DNA from 4 places in the Neobacillus sp. FW104-15D2 genome. Region 1 is predicted to be linked to each of the others. Evidence: riboswitches for the same ligand, from Rfam matches in the RefSeq annotation. Region 1 holds a riboswitch; each other region holds the start of a gene.
The links. Region 1 has a riboswitch for cyclic di-GMP ahead of AC3WR0_RS17735 (anti-repressor SinI family protein). Riboswitches for the same ligand answer to the same signal wherever they lie in the genome.

Region 1 (3,836 bases):
TGACCCTGAAGGCAAGTGGATTGTTAATCAGTCAAAAGAATTTGTGAATTTTGCTCCGTCTGAAATACTTGAAAATCAGCTAACAGGATCATACACAGCTGTTCTTGATTCGGAGGGTGAAATGGCTGTAGCTTTAGCAGATATGGAGATTTATGAAAGTGTAAATACAGCATTAATAGACAGCAAATGGCCGTTTATTTCGCAGGCAGAGTTTATCTTACTGGATACTAATTTTCCTGCTGCTGTTTTGGAGAAAATTATTCATTACTGCAAAACTGAACAAATCCCTTTATGTATTGCTCCTGTTTCTGCTCCGAAAATTAAAAGATTGCCTGCTTGCCTTAAAGGTGTGGAGTGGGTAATTACTAACAAGTCGGAGGCAGAAGCACTATCAGGAGTGGATATTCTTTCAGAAGGAGATTTTTTCAAGGCGGCAGAAGCTATCCTGGCGAAAGGCGCAGAGAGAACTGTTATTACACGCGGTGATAAGGGATTGATTTACTTTACCAAAAATGGAGAGGCAGGCGTTCTTCACTCTCCATCTGTTCCGGTAATGGATGTAACGGGAGCAGGAGATGCACTAATAGCCGGAATCCTTTATGCATTTACAAAAGGAATTGATATGGAGAATTGCTGTAAAATTGGAGCCGCTTGTTCGATTATTACTTTGCAGTCTATAGAAACAGTTAGTTCAAAATTAACATCTCACGAACTTCAGGAAACGTTTCGCAAATTTTTTAGCAAGGGGGTAATCAAACATTGATAAATAAATATTTAACCTATTCAGATGAAGTAAAGCAGGCGAAAGCTGCAGGAATGCCAATTGTAGCACTTGAATCCACTATTATTTCACACGGTATGCCTTATCCTCGCAATGTGGAGACTGCAAGGGAAGTTGAAGAGATTATCCGAAACAATGGTGCTGTACCGGCCACAATTGCCATAATAGATGGAAAAATTAAAATTGGTCTCTCTGAAGACGAGCTTGAATTTCTAGCTGTGAGCAAGGATATTGAAAAAGCAAGCAGAAGGGATCTTCCTTATCTTCTTGCAACTGAAAAACATGGTGCTACTACAGTTGCTGCTACAATGATTTGCGCGCAGCTTGCAGGTATTGAAGTATTTGTTACAGGCGGCCTTGGAGGTGTGCATAGGGAAGCTGAAAAGACGATGGACATTTCAGCAGATTTACAGGAACTAGCTAAAACCAATGTAGCAATAGTATGTGCGGGTGCGAAGTCGATCCTTGATCTTGGGTTAACAATGGAATATTTAGAGACTCAGGGTGTGCCTGTAGTTGGATATCAAACAGAAGTACTTCCGGCATTTTACACAAGAACCAGTCCTTATAAGGTCAATTTTAAGATTAACTCATCTGAAGAGGCGGCTAAGCTTATACGGGTGAAGTGGAACCTTGGACTGGATGGTGGTGTTGTAATTGCAAATCCAATACCTGAAGGTGCGGCGCTGGAGGAACAATATATTAATCAAATTATAGAGACCGCTTTAATAGAGGCAAATGAAAAAAGGATTAAAGGAAAAGAAGTTACTCCATTTTTATTAAAAAGGGTAAAAGAACTGACTGAAGGTAAAAGTCTCGAAGCAAACATAGCTTTAGTCAAAAACAATGCGGAAATTGGAGCCAAAATTGCTGTTGAATTGAAAACTCAAGATATAAAGCTCCTGTAAGGGGCTTTTTTTGTATGGATTTTTTTGGAATGGCTCTACCCTGAACTAACTTTGGAACACTGTTAGTTATTTCATACTGCCAATTTTTTTGCATGGAGGTATGTCTGATTATTAGGGAATTGGGAGGGGCGGCACTTCTCGAAATCGCATTTAGGATTATTGGAGGATGCTAGTTCTATGTCCTGTGGAAAAATGGGCTGGTAACCCTGGAATGAGGGACGATGAGAAAGCCTGACATTTTGTCCGCGAAAAGCAAGCGCTGGGAGTGGAAATCAACATGAAAGATTAACAAGGTCTAAAAAATTTTGAGAAAATTAGGAATAAAGTAATGATTTTTTTACAATTGGCTGGTTATTTTAAAGTTGAGTCGACGAAAAATTTAACTTTTTTAACAAATTAGATTGTAAATAAGCATATTTTACTAAAAAGTAAAAAAACTATGACAGTAATTTGGTGAATATTGAAACAATTTGTATATAACTTACTGGATATTTGTGACAAAAAGCAACACAGTACGAAAAAAGAACTATATATAATAAACATACCGATAATACTTAAGTATGTAAGCAAATTTAATAATTAAATCAAACAATAAAGCAGAAAAAGGCAAACCCGTTGAAAAACTGGGACGCAAAGCTGCAGATCTAAGGCAGAGAGTAACTGTTAGGATGGCTGAGCTGCCTGGAATACGATTGTATTTTAGGGGTGGAAAAGTGGTAAAAACAATGAAAATGGTTGAAGGCTTAGATCAGGAATGGATGGATCTAATATTGGAAGCACGCAACTTGGGGATTGAAATGGAAATGGTAAGAAATTTTTTCAAGCAAAACGGAACAAAAGAGTTAGTTGCAGTGAGTGAAAACAATCAATAAGCCATTTTTCTGCCAGAAAGCACTTATTTTATTATTAGTGATAGTAACACAATAAAAAGAGGCTTGCCAATGGCATGCCTCATTTGTTTGGTTGATTAATACGCCATCTATTAAATTCCAGGAATTCGCGAAATTGATCTTTAGAAACACCAGAGCTCATAGCTTCTTTTACAAGCTTCATCCATTCAGAGTCAAGGTCATCTGGGTTCATTTCATCATGAATGAAATGATCAACAGGAACATGCAGCACAGCTGCAATTTTTTCAAGAAATTGAATGGAAGGATTCCTCTGTAGGTTTCTTTCCAAAGAACTTATATAGGATTTGGCAACACCTGCCTGTTCAGCTAGTTCAGATATTGACATTTTCTTTTCTAACCTGAGTTTTTTTACTCTGTCACCAATCATTTATCTCACTCACCTTATTTTCTCTATATTAATCATGATAACAAATAGAAACAAAAAGTTCCATATTAAGAACGAAAATGGTAATGAAAATTAACTTCTTACATAAGCAGTAACTGTTTTTTTAAAATAAAATTCTGTTTTAAATACGAGAGCAGAGGGAAAACAATAACTGAACTTATTTAAAAGGAGCTGACACCATATGCCAAAGAAAATCGCTTGTTTAATTACATCCATGTTTGAGGACTCAGAATATAGCGAGCCGGCAAAAGCATTTCAGGAGGCTGGGCATGAAGTAGTGACCATTGAAAAGGAAACTGGCAAAACAGTTCAAGGTAAGCAGGGAAAAGTTTCTGTTAAAATCGATAAGAGTGTTGATGAAGTTTCCCCTGAAGATTTCGATGCGCTATTTTTACCAGGAGGATTTTCTCCTGATATTTTAAGAGCAGATGAACGGTTTGTTAATTTTACAAAAGCATTCATGGACGCAAAAAAGCCTGTTTTAGCTATCTGTCATGGTCCGCAGCTTCTCATAACAGCTAAGACACTTGATGGCAGACATGTAACGGGCTATAAATCCATTAGGGTGGATCTTGAAAATGCAGGAGCAACTTTTTCAGATGAGGAAGTGGTTGTTTGCGGAAACCAGCTTGTAACAAGCAGAGATCCTAACGATATTCCTGCCTTTACTCGGGAATCTTTAAAGCTACTACAATAATTCGTCGCCAATCCCCCCAGTATGGGGGGATTTTTTATTTTTTTTTTGAAATATTGCTTCACAAAGGCTAATATTAAAGAGGAATTCCATACAATAGGATAGTAGATAGCGGCAAGTCAGAAAGGCGTGAAATGAATGATAGTCTTAAAATCTC
Region 2 (3,836 bases), on a different contig from region 1:
TGCCGGCTCGCTAGCTTTAAAGGACTCAATTGCCCAAAGAGATTCTTTTGTGGCAGAACAGTTAAGAAAAGCAGGTGCCGTTATTCTGGGTAAAACGAATATGACAGAATGGGCAAATTTTATGGCCGAAAATATGCCTAGCGGCTACAGCTCATTGGGCGGCCAGGTGTTAAATCCATATGGACCAGGAAAGTTTGATGTAGGCGGTTCAAGTGCCGGCTCAGGTGCTGCAATTGCTGCCAATTTTGCAGCGGGGGCGGTTGGAACTGAAACTTCTGGTTCCATTTTAGAGCCTGCATGCCAAAATTCTATTGTGGGGATTAAGCCAACTGTAGGGCTTGTTAGCAGAAGAGGAATTATCCCAATTGCACACTCCCGGGATACAGCGGGACCAATGGCAAGGACCGTGGAGGATGCTGCGATTCTCCTTAATGCCTTAACTGGAATAGATGTGGAGGACCCTATTACCCGTACAAACCCGCTTTCAGGAGCAGACTTTTTAAAAGGTCTTAATAAAGGAGGGCTTAAAGGAAAAAGAATTGGTGTTGCCCGTGACGGTTTTATGGATTATTTAAGTGACGATAAGAAACAAGTATTTGAGGAAGCTATCGGAATTTTAAAAACCACTGGTGTTGAGCTTATAGAAGATATCACCATACCTTCCGTAAAAGCTCCGTGGAGTTATGATGTTCTCACTTATGAGTTTAAAGCCGATTTGAATGCGTATCTAAATACTTTGCACCCATCCGTAACAGTCCGTTCCCTGGCTCAGCTTATTGAATTTAATCAAAAGTATGAAGAAAAAATGCTAAAGTACGGCCAGGCGGTGCTCCTCGAATCGGAAGCGACAAGTGGTTCTTTGACAGAAAGCGCTTATGTTAAATCATTTGAATATGATATTTACCACGCAGGAGAACTGGGTATTGATTTTGCAATAAAGGAAAGCAATCTTGATGCGATTTTGTTCCCGGGGGAAGAAGCATCCCATATAAGCGCAAAAGCAGGATATCCATCCGTAGCAGTTCCAGCCGGCTACACGACTGAAGGTGAACCTTTTGGCGTCACTTTTTCGGCTGGGGCATACACCGAGCAGCAATTAATTCAATTCGCATATGCATTTGAACAAGCAGCCATGAAACGGAAAAAGCCGGCACTCTGTATGGAATAACCTATACCGATTTAAAACATACTACCTTTAAAAGGAGGGGTATGTATGGGACGCGTTAAGCTTGGAAATAGAAATGCGCAAATAAATAACAGTAAGAAAAAAGGAAGAACTAGTTCAGAGCTGGTAGAGTTTTCAACCGGTGATGACCAGAAAAGACCTCGTCCAAACGGAAATAGCCGATAAAAACCAGCCTCCCTTTTTAACGGGAGGCTTATTTTTGTCCAATATTAAAAAAATCTTCCTTTTAACCCAAATATCGACAATGATAAGCATTTAGACTTATTTCTATGTAAATATATAGGAATTATAATATCAATAACACGAAAAAGGCAAACCTGCTGAAAAGCAGGGACGCAAAGCTATGGGCCTACTCATTCTTTGGAGGAATGTATGGCAGCCGGCTGCCGGGCTCCTTTTGGGGATGTCCCAAACAATCCAGAAGGAGTGGAGAAATATATGAAAAGCATTAAAAAAGTCCTGGGATTATTAGCTATTGTTATGACAATTATCGGATTGGATTTCTCTTCATTACAATCAAAAGCACATGCCATGCAGGAAGTGCCCCGCTCTACATGGCTCTGGAATACCTCGCTAATTAAAACTCAGCCTGACGGTATTCTTTTATTTTTGCAGCAAAAGGGTGTTAAACAGGTTTACCTCCAGGTTGACCAAAGCATGCCGATTAGCTATTATCAGTCTTTTATCGGAAAGGCTTCTGCTAATAATATTCAGGTTCATGCGCTTGATGGAGAACCGGATTGGGCCTCAGCTGCTGGGATAACGAAAATGGATACTTTTTTAAACTGGCTGCAAAATTATCAGCGCCAGACATCGTCATCACAAAGGTTTGCTGGAATTCATTTAGATGTCGAACCATATTTGTACAAAGGCTGGACCTCTAACTATAAAGGTACTGTATTGGATTACCAGACGGCATTAACTAAAGCAAAAAACTTCGCAAAACAACAAGGGATAGTTATAGGAGCAGATATCCCGTTCTGGTTTGATGAACAGAGCTATTCCAATAAATATGGAAAAGGCTCTCTTGCGAAATGGGTTATTCAAAATACAGATATACCTACAGTCATGGCTTACCGTGATCTCGCTGAAGGTTCGAATGGAATTATAGCCCTCATTAAAAATGAGATGCAAATCGCTTCAACCCTTGGAAAAACCATTGCTATCGGTGTGGAGACAGGACAAACGACAGAAGGCAGCCAGGTAACCTTTTATGAAGAAGGTGAAGCGGTTATGAATACGGAATTAGGTAAGGTCCAAAATGCTTATTCCGGTTCTAATTATCTCTTTGCTATTCATCACTACCAAAGTTGGGCTGATATAAAGCAATAATTTAAAAAACAGCCAGAGCACATTCTGGCTGTTTTTTATACCATTAATCCTCTTCTAGAGGATTTTTTAATGCCACCAGCGCCGGGCCTTCGACTACTTCCCCGGAGTAAGCGAAACGCGAACCATGGCAAGGGCAGTCCCATGTTTTCTCTGCATGATTCCATTCGCATTCACAGCCTAAATGAGTACAGGTTGTATCCACGAGATATAGTTTCCCGCTTTCATCTCTATATCCGCCGGCTCTTTTACCGTTATGCATGACGACGGAGCCTTCGCCATTTTTTAAATCTCCCGCATCCTTAGGCACAAGCTCAAGCTTTCCTTTTAATAAATGTCCCGCTACAGCGGCATTATATGACACTGCTTTTTGCAGGCTTGGGTCAGCTTTAAACCTTGATGGAGTGTATAGATCTTTATAGGGATTTTCTCGGTCCATGGCAAGGTCTGTTAAAATATGGCCTGCCAGAATTCCAGTTGTCATACCCCATTTCTTATAGCCCGTTGCTACAAGAATATTTTCTTTATTGTCAGTAATATGACCTATATATGGCACTTTATCTAGGGTTTTTAGATCCTGGGCTGACCATCTGTAGGAATAGCTGTCTATTCCAAAAGTATCCTTGGTAAACTGCTGTAAAGCATTATAGTGAGTAAGGGTGTCCTGGCCTGTTCCAGTTCTATGGTTTTCGCCACCAATAACCAGTAATTTCTCTCCATTTTCCCCGTATGGTGTATAACGGATGGAGCGGGAAGGATCGTCCGCGCTGATATACATTCCGCCCGGGTATTCCTGGTCTGTTTTAACACCGATCGCATAGGACCTTTCCGCATACATCCTGGCAAAATACATCCCCATACCATCAAAGAAAGGGAAGTGGGAGGCAACAATGACTTTCCTTGCTGATACTCTATGGCCATCCTTTGTAACGACTTTTGGCCGGCTGCTTTCGATTTCCTCGATTTCCATGGCAGTAGTGTTTTCATAAACTTGACATCCCATTTTAACGGCCTCGTTTAAAAGGCCCTTCATAAACTTTAAAGGATGGTATTGTCCTTGATTCTTCATATAAAGAGCATTTTTAATTTCAATGGGAAATGGAATGCTTTCTGCCATATAGCCATCGATGCCAAGCGTTTGATAGGCGTCCCATTCTTTATCAATTTTTTCAGCATATTGATCTGTTGTCGAGTAGATACAGGCATCCTGCTGGCTAAAATCGCAATCAATGCCCAGCTCTTTGGAGGTTTGCTGGATAAACTCAAGGGCACTAATATTCGATTCATAATACTGCCGGGCCTTGTCCTCTCCGAAGTGACT
Region 3 (3,836 bases), on a different contig from region 1:
GATGGCATTAAACTTTCAACAACGTCCAAATTTCAATTAAATTCCATAAGATTGCATATAATTTTTTCATAAATCTACTTTTATCCCAAGATTCACTTATGAAACTAACAAAAAAACACCTTCTCAAAAGGAGGCGTTTACTTTGATTTAACTTTTAATCTCTCTCCGGATTTTTTCTAAAAGGAATTGTTTTTCCTGATCCGGAACTCCTTCAACTAGTCTTGCTGCCATTACCGGAAGCATCCATTCACGTATACTTTTTTCTGAAGTGTTGGTGGCTTTTTTATAAGAGTTTAAATAGGAGCGGGCAAATGCTTTTCTTACCGTTCGAATAATAAGCTTTGTCACTTTTGGCATATCTGGTGGCAAATAAGAATAACGCAAAATCATTAGGGTTCTTGCGACATCTCCACAGGGATTTCCAGAAGCACCGGTCATCCAGTCAAGTATCTTTGGCTTTCCATCCATCAAAATAATATTTTCCGTATGATAATCTCCATGACAGACTTTATGGTCGTCCGGCAGCTGTTTCAAATACTTTAAAATTTCTTCCTTTTCTTTATCGGTTAAAAGGTTGGTGCCAAGGATGTTCCGGGACAGGTATTCCTTTTGCTGTGGTAAATTATTGGTGGCAATAGTATGGTAAGAGGCTTGTAATTCAGCAAAGAGAGCTGCATTTTTCTTTAAAAACAATGGCCGTGAAGATAGAAGTTGTGTAAAACCCTTGCCGGACATTTTTTCATATAAAATGCCCCATTTTTGATTGAATTCGATTAATTCTCCAATTCCAGGAGAAGGTATACCAAGCTGATGGATTACACTGCTGGTTTCATATTCTCTTTTAATAATATCAAAAGGTATCTTTTCATAAAAAAGCTTTAATACCTTATCCCCTTCATCTCTCCATTCATATACTTCTGCAGTATTCCCTCTCCCAATAAGTTTTCCTGCGGACATTTAATTATCTCCCTCTATACTTTTTCACAAGCAAAAAGCGAAGTTCTGTGATTTAATATATTCCTTTAAATTATCACGATTCCTTCAAATGCATCCTAGTAAAAAATAAAAAAAGAGCGACTTTTTTTGGCCACTCTTTCATAACTTATCTATAAGACAGGTTTAAGCTAATACAAGTAATTCCTCAAGCTTTTCACTAGATATTCTTAAAAATGCACTTTTCAGGTTACTCAAACACTCTTGTTTTATATGATCATTACAGACAAAATCAAAACACAGATCATCCAGTAAAATTTGGTAAGCTTCTTTTAAAGAGCCGTTAAAACTTCCAGCTGCCTTCGATTTTTCCAGGGTATTCAATAATTCTCTTTCAAAATATTCTACTGAACCAAATAAAAAAGTCATTAATCTCTTCCTTCCGTTGCTAAGGTTTGGAGAGGATAGGCTTTCTCACTTTGTATAACCAAAACTTTAGTTAGTCAAAGTCAAAATACCTTTCTCTTCAACCTTAATTCTATTTTTGATTTTATTTCGACATTTACTTACAAAAAAATTGTTTATTAGGTTTAGAACATTAATTATCTGGGTAAAACATACCGTTAGTCACTCAGTGTATAAACATCAAAAGATCTTTGGGGGTCATTTTTGTATGAGCAGAAAAGATAAAAGAAGGTATACCGTCACACTAGGCGGGAAAAGCCAAATACAGCAGGCAGTGATCATCGCTTCAAATGAAAAAGACATGTTAAAAATTCTTAGAAAATATTACAATCACTTAATCACTGATGAAAAAGGAAAAGAGACAGGTAACATTTCCTTTTTAGAATCACCATTAGCTTAAATATCTGCCTTTTTTACCGGATTGATTATTGAACCCATGGATTCCAACAAAATCTTTGCATCTGAATTCAAATAACGTAACGCTTCTTTTTTGATCAGCAGTTTTCCTTTATTCTTTATATAAACCTTTAATCCTCTTATATCAAATCTTGTAGCATATGTGTTAATAACGTTTATTTCTCCTAATTCCTGCCGCGTGAGTGTTTCAAAGTCATTATCCATATTGGTTACTAAAAACTCGAATAATTCCCTCGCGTTTCTTTTAAGCTTACTTAAATGCTGATGAAGATTAGGCATATTTGCTTCAATTAGCTTTCTAGCAGTGACAAAATCTGCTTCATCAGCACTTTTATTTATTTTTTCAATTACTTCCATCAAATGGAACATTTAACTCCCCCTCTACACCTGGTCCAAAAGACCTAAATTTATATTTCCAAAAAAAGTCTACCAAAAAGTTTTGGCAGACTGAGAGGTTAAAAAACAGAAGTTTCTTGTCCCGAACTTTTTGGCGGCCCGACGATCATAGTAAGAATACCTTAGACTCGTGGCTTTGCGTCCTTGCCTTTCAACAAGTTTGCCTTTTACAAATATATAATTTCATCATAAAACTTTCTTCCCAAAAATTCAACAATTTTTGACAAATTTCAAATAATTATTTAAATTAATGGAAAAATTTTAATCTATGTAAATAGAACTTATTATTCTTTTCCTATTTCTTCGCTTTGTTCTCTCTTCTTTTTATATAAAATCCCCCTCACTTATACGGACTAAAGTCCCAATTATTTTGTTTTCCTAATATTACGGAAGTCGAAAAAAATTTTTCCAGCTTATCATTATCTGACATAATTTTCAGTTAACAACATATTATAATTCCCCTGTAATCCTTTATATGAGCAAATTAGTTCACAGGGGGAAAAATATGAAGAAGAAAAATCGCAATAAACGAAGCAAAGTAAAACAAATGATACTGGCTGGAGCTCTAGTCACCTCGACTGTATATACAGGATTTGGCGGAAGCCTTATCTCTCCCTTTTCTGCAAAAGCAGAAACAAAAAATGTCCATCCCAGGGATCGCGTTGAACAGGTCAACCATCCTTATAATGTAATGAAAGGAAATCCTGCCCCTCAGGCAACTGGGTCTAACCTTCGTTGGTCTCCACTTGGGCCCGGTCCAATTAATGAACCTTTCCATGGGAAGGTTTTAGCTGATTCTGGACGAGTTGCAAGCATAGCTATCTCGGAAACTTCGGCAGGGAAAACCCTTTATCTTGGCTCGGCTGGCGGTGGTGTTTGGTCCTCAACAAATAATGGAAAAGAATGGAGCCCACTTACAGATAACCAGGCCTCGCTGGCAACTGGAAGTGTTGCTGTAGATCCCAATAACCCAAGTGTTATCTATGCTGGTACGGGTGAACAGCACTTTAGCGGAGATTCACGTTATGGAAAAGGAATTTTGAAGTCAGTAAATAGCGGTAAAACGTGGACGCTTTTTGGAACAGATACTTTCGGGACACAGCATATCGGAAAAGTTGCTGTAGATCCAAGCAATTCTTCTAATGTATGGGTCGCAGCTGATAATGGTCTGTATTTATCAACAGATAACGGCCATAATTATAAAAAAGTTTTTGGCGGTAGTACTACCTCCACTGGAATTGTTCAAAGAGTTACTGATGTTGTTTTGGATGCGAATTCTGCTGGTACTATTTATGTTAGTATGGGACGTTCAGGATTATGGAAGAGCACAGATGGAGGTGCTACATTTAAACAGCTTGGATCACAAACGGATGGCACCGGCCTTCCTAACTGGAACCCTGCTAATGATATGTACTCTGCCTCCATTGCAGTAGTAGAAGGAAAGGATTCTGCTTCAGATACTATCTATACTTCTTATACGAATGGTCCTGGTGCATTGATGGGTCTGTTTGTAAGCCGAGATGGTGGTGCAAATTGGTCGAAAATTAATAATGTACCAGACTATTTTGATAGTAATGTTTCTTACTATGGCTTGCCGAAGACAGGGTCAGGACAGGGCTGGTATG
Region 4 (3,836 bases), on a different contig from region 1:
ATTCAGAGTTAGAAGGCACCGTTTTCGAAGAAGCCCCATTTGTAATGGTTGATAGCCTCTCGAAAAGAGGGATAGAAGAGATACGTAACCTGATTATCAATACGTTAAAAGAGCAGGAAATGCGAGATGCCAAGGGAGCTTTCCGTCTGCCAATTGATCAGGTTTTTACTGTAAAAGGCCAGGGGACGGTCGTTCGCGGTACCGTATATGAAGGCTCGGTAGAGGAGGGGCAGGCTCTGACGATTATGCCTAGAAACATCGAAGTCAGGGCCAGGCAGCTGCAGGTACATCATAAACCAGCACAAAAAGCCTATGCAGGCCAGCGTGCTGCCATTAATCTTTCCGGGATTTCCCGCGAGGAGCTCGAACGGGGAGACGTACTGGTGTCATCCGAACATTTTATTGTGACTAAAACGGTAGATGTTGCGATAAGAGTGGTTGAGGACCTAGAGCATATCATTAAGCAGCGGATGCCAATAAAGCTTCATATAGGAACAGCAGAGGTGATGGGCCGAATTGTCTTTTTCGACCGGAATGAACTCAAGGAAGAAAATGGGGAAATCCTATGTCAGCTGAGGCTTGAGGAAGAAATTCTCACTAAGCGTGGCGACAGGTTTATCCTCAGACGCCCAAGCCCGCAGGAAACCATCGGAGGCGGATGGGTGATTGACCCACGTGGGAATAAGTACCGATTTGGGGAGCAGACCATTGAAGAACTAGGCAAGAAAAAGGAAGGATCACCAAAGGAACGAATTTCCGCTGCTTTATATGAAGAAAAAAGCCTTCAGCTATCCGAATTAATTAAGCGGACAGCGCTTGATGAGGAGGTTCTCCGGCAGCATTTGCAGGATGAGGATTTCGTTTTATATAACGGAAAAGAGTACACTCTAGGTTCCTTAGTCCATGCGATTGAGGAGGATATTTACGATAGGATTCAGGAGTTTCATTTGGCTAATTCAATGAAAACTGGTTTAAATAAGGCAGAGCTCCTGCAGTCTATGCAAAAAAGGTTCCCAAAATCCTTACTTGATTATGTAGTCGAAAATGGGATTAGCCGAGGAGTTTTTGCAAGAAAAGGACAGTTTGTATCGCTTGCGAGCTTTACTCCGCACGTCCCAAAAAACTGGCAAAAGCGTTCTGAAAACCTCGTTGAGGAACTTAAAAAGGATGGACTTCAGGTACGTTATATTCAGGATTATTTTACGAAGGCAGGAATCCCGGACAATTTGACTTGGGATCTAAGAAAGCTCCTCGAGGATGAGGGTCTTGTTGTCTTGCTTGATGAGCAATTTGCCTATCATGGAGCTATTTTTGAAAAGGCGGTTGCGGACCTTAAGAAGGGAACAGGAAGTGAATTTGAAGTGGGAGATGCCAAGGAAATTCTTGGACTGTCACGAAAATACATGATTCCTTTTCTTGAGCGTCTTGATGCGAATGGCCTAACAAAACGCGCTGAAAGTAAGCGAGTATGGATACAGAAATAAGGATTAAGGCAGGGCCCGATAGCGGCCCTGCTTTTTTAAGTTTACCAATTTTATTAAGCCACGAGGACAGGAAAAGGAAGACTTCGTCAGTTTAAACAAGGAGATTTTTTAGGAAGCCTAGTCAGGCGAAAAGCACAGTACAAGAAAGACATAGTTAGTTTAACATCGTACGAAGGAGCCTTTTTGAGGATGTGCCGTGATAAACAAACTAGCGCTCCGCCAAAAGGGCTTGGCGAATGCCATGTTTTCTATGAAGGCTTAGCCGTAAATCCTAAAACACAACACTATGCTATAAAGTGGAGGTTTTTTCCTCACTATCCAATATTGTATTCTTTTTGGTAAATGTTATAATTACAATTGTCTGTGAAAAAAGGACTATAAAAATGACATAAATTAAATAATGAACTAGAAAAAGGCAAACCTGTCTAAAGGCAGCGGCGCAAAGCTATAGGGGCTAAGGGGAATTTGTCTATGCCAGCCAGCATGCCGAATAGTTTCGGATGAAGCTATTCTTTTTGGGATGGCTTTTTAGTGTGGATTTAAGTTTTTTAAATAATATATAACAGCAAGGAACAGACAGAAAGGGAATGGTTTTATTGGTTACAATCAGCAGAAAGTTGTACAGTGGTTTTTTGGCTATTTTAATCCTGATGGGAGTTATTATCTCACTTGGTTTTTACGAGATTTCGAGAGTAAATGATTCTTATGAAAACTTATTACAGGACCGGGTTGATAAGGTGCTTCGTGCAAAGGATATGGTTATAGCCGTTAGGGAACGCCAGGTCGCTGGAAGAGGCTATCTTTTAACAGGAAATCTTGAAGATAAACTCAGTTTTCAAGACTTGCAAAAGGAATTTCAAAAATCGAGCAAAGAATTAGATGCTAAACTTAAAACAGCTAAAGGCAAAAAGCTTCTTAAGGAAATTATTGAAATAAATAAAGAATATGATGACTTAATGGAAAGAGCTTTCAATTTGAAAGACGAAAATAACACGAGAGCGTATACTACTATCGTTTCTATTGAAACCCCTCCAGTAGTGGAAAAGTTTGCTGCAAAGTCAGATGAATTTATTAATTATCAAAACAGTATGCTAGCAAGCCAACGTAACGCAGTAGAAGAGGGAACTAAAGCTACTCAATTTTGGATGCTCCTGATTGGTATTATTTCTCTGGCTGTTGGTCTGGTTGTTGCCTATTCTATCAGCAGGGTCATCTCCCGCCCGGTTAAGAGAATGGCCGTTGTTGCTGAACAAATTGCTGGCGGAGATCTTACTGTTGATTTTATTAAAATTAAGAACAATGATGAAATTGGCCAGCTGGCGAACTCATTTAATAGTATGGGCGAGAATCTTCGCCAATTAATCCGTCATGTGTCGTCCACATCTGAACAGGTAGCTGCTTCCGCTGAAGAGTTAATGGCTAGTGCAGATCAAACTGCCAGAGCAACTGAACAGGTTACGATGTCCCTCCAGGATGTGGCTGCTGGAGCAGAAAAACAGGTTAGCAGCCTGGATGAAAGCTCTAATGCAGTAAATGAAATGACCATTGGCGTCCGTCAAATTGCAGCAAGCGCTCAAAATGTTTCAGACCATATGGGAGAAACTTCTGAGGCTGCCCAGCTTGGCGGAGAAGCTGTTCGTGATGCCGTTCAGCAAATGGGAGAAATCAATAAAACGGTCACTGACTTAAACCAAGTTGTTAAAGGACTTGGAGAACGTTCCAAGCAAATTGGACAAATTGTAGACGTAATAACAGGCATCGCCTCCCAAACCAACCTCCTTGCGTTGAATGCTGCAATAGAAGCGGCAAGGGCGGGAGAACAGGGGAAAGGATTTGCGGTGGTGGCAGACGAGGTAAGGCAGCTTGCCGAACAGTCTGCTGCTTCAGCCCGCCAAATTGCGGGATTAATTCAATTAATTCAATCCGAGACAGATCATGCTGTTAACTCGATGACGCTTACAACGCGGAAAGTAGAGGAAGGAATTAAAGCTGTAGACCATACCGGAACATCATTCAAACAGATTCAACTCTCTGTAGAACAGGTTGCCTCTCAGATTGTGGACGTATCTTCGGCCACGCAGCAAATGGCGGCAGGTGCAGAACAAATAGCAGGAAATATGGACACCATCTCAAAAATTTCAGAGGAATCGGCAACTGCCAGCCAAATGGTTTCCAGCTCTGCGCAGGAACAGCTTGCAAGTATGGAGGAAATTACAGCTTCAGCGAATTCACTAACCAATATGGCAGTAGAACTGCAGGAGCTAATCGGGAAATTTAGAATTTAAAAAAGAAGGCTGTCAAAGCCTTCTTTTTTACCGGGCCGAACCCTTACGGCCGATCTTGAAGGGGGAT

Region 2: it holds a riboswitch for cyclic di-GMP, as region 1 does, so the genes downstream of both, AC3WR0_RS09090 (amidase) here and AC3WR0_RS17735 (anti-repressor SinI family protein) in region 1, are expected to answer to the same signal.
Region 3: it holds a riboswitch for cyclic di-GMP, as region 1 does, so the genes downstream of both, AC3WR0_RS08875 (hypothetical protein) here and AC3WR0_RS17735 (anti-repressor SinI family protein) in region 1, are expected to answer to the same signal.
Region 4: it holds a riboswitch for cyclic di-GMP, as region 1 does, so the genes downstream of both, AC3WR0_RS15285 (methyl-accepting chemotaxis protein) here and AC3WR0_RS17735 (anti-repressor SinI family protein) in region 1, are expected to answer to the same signal.

Annotation. Positions count from the first base shown of each region.
Region 1 is NZ_JBYTCJ010000023.1:75,829-79,664, reverse strand. Features, by position in the region: gene AC3WR0_RS17745 (carbohydrate kinase family protein) at 1-763, shown strand, start outside; gene AC3WR0_RS17740 (pseudouridine-5'-phosphate glycosidase) at 763-1,689, shown strand; cyclic di-GMP riboswitch class I at 2,285-2,374, shown strand; gene AC3WR0_RS17735 (anti-repressor SinI family protein) at 2,403-2,561, shown strand; gene AC3WR0_RS17730 (helix-turn-helix domain-containing protein) at 2,641-2,967, opposite strand; gene AC3WR0_RS17725 (type 1 glutamine amidotransferase domain-containing protein) at 3,167-3,682, shown strand; gene map (type I methionyl aminopeptidase) at 3,818-3,836, shown strand, end outside.
Region 2 is NZ_JBYTCJ010000009.1:19,522-23,357, reverse strand. Features, by position in the region: gene AC3WR0_RS09100 (amidase family protein) at 1-1,168, shown strand, start outside; gene AC3WR0_RS09095 (hypothetical protein) at 1,214-1,351, shown strand; cyclic di-GMP riboswitch class I at 1,487-1,577, shown strand; gene AC3WR0_RS09090 (amidase) at 1,625-2,518, shown strand; gene AC3WR0_RS09085 (FAD-dependent oxidoreductase) at 2,562-3,836, opposite strand, start outside.
Region 3 is NZ_JBYTCJ010000008.1:143,236-147,071, reverse strand. Features, by position in the region: gene AC3WR0_RS08890 (phosphotransferase) at 148-957, opposite strand; gene AC3WR0_RS08885 (hypothetical protein) at 1,120-1,362, opposite strand; gene AC3WR0_RS08880 (hypothetical protein) at 1,607-1,798, shown strand; gene AC3WR0_RS08875 (hypothetical protein) at 1,795-2,184, opposite strand; cyclic di-GMP riboswitch class I at 2,302-2,386, opposite strand; gene AC3WR0_RS08870 (hypothetical protein) at 2,717-3,836, shown strand, end outside.
Region 4 is NZ_JBYTCJ010000018.1:103,194-107,029, forward strand. Features, by position in the region: gene selB (selenocysteine-specific translation elongation factor) at 1-1,484, shown strand, start outside; cyclic di-GMP riboswitch class I at 1,889-1,975, shown strand; gene AC3WR0_RS15285 (methyl-accepting chemotaxis protein) at 2,081-3,769, shown strand.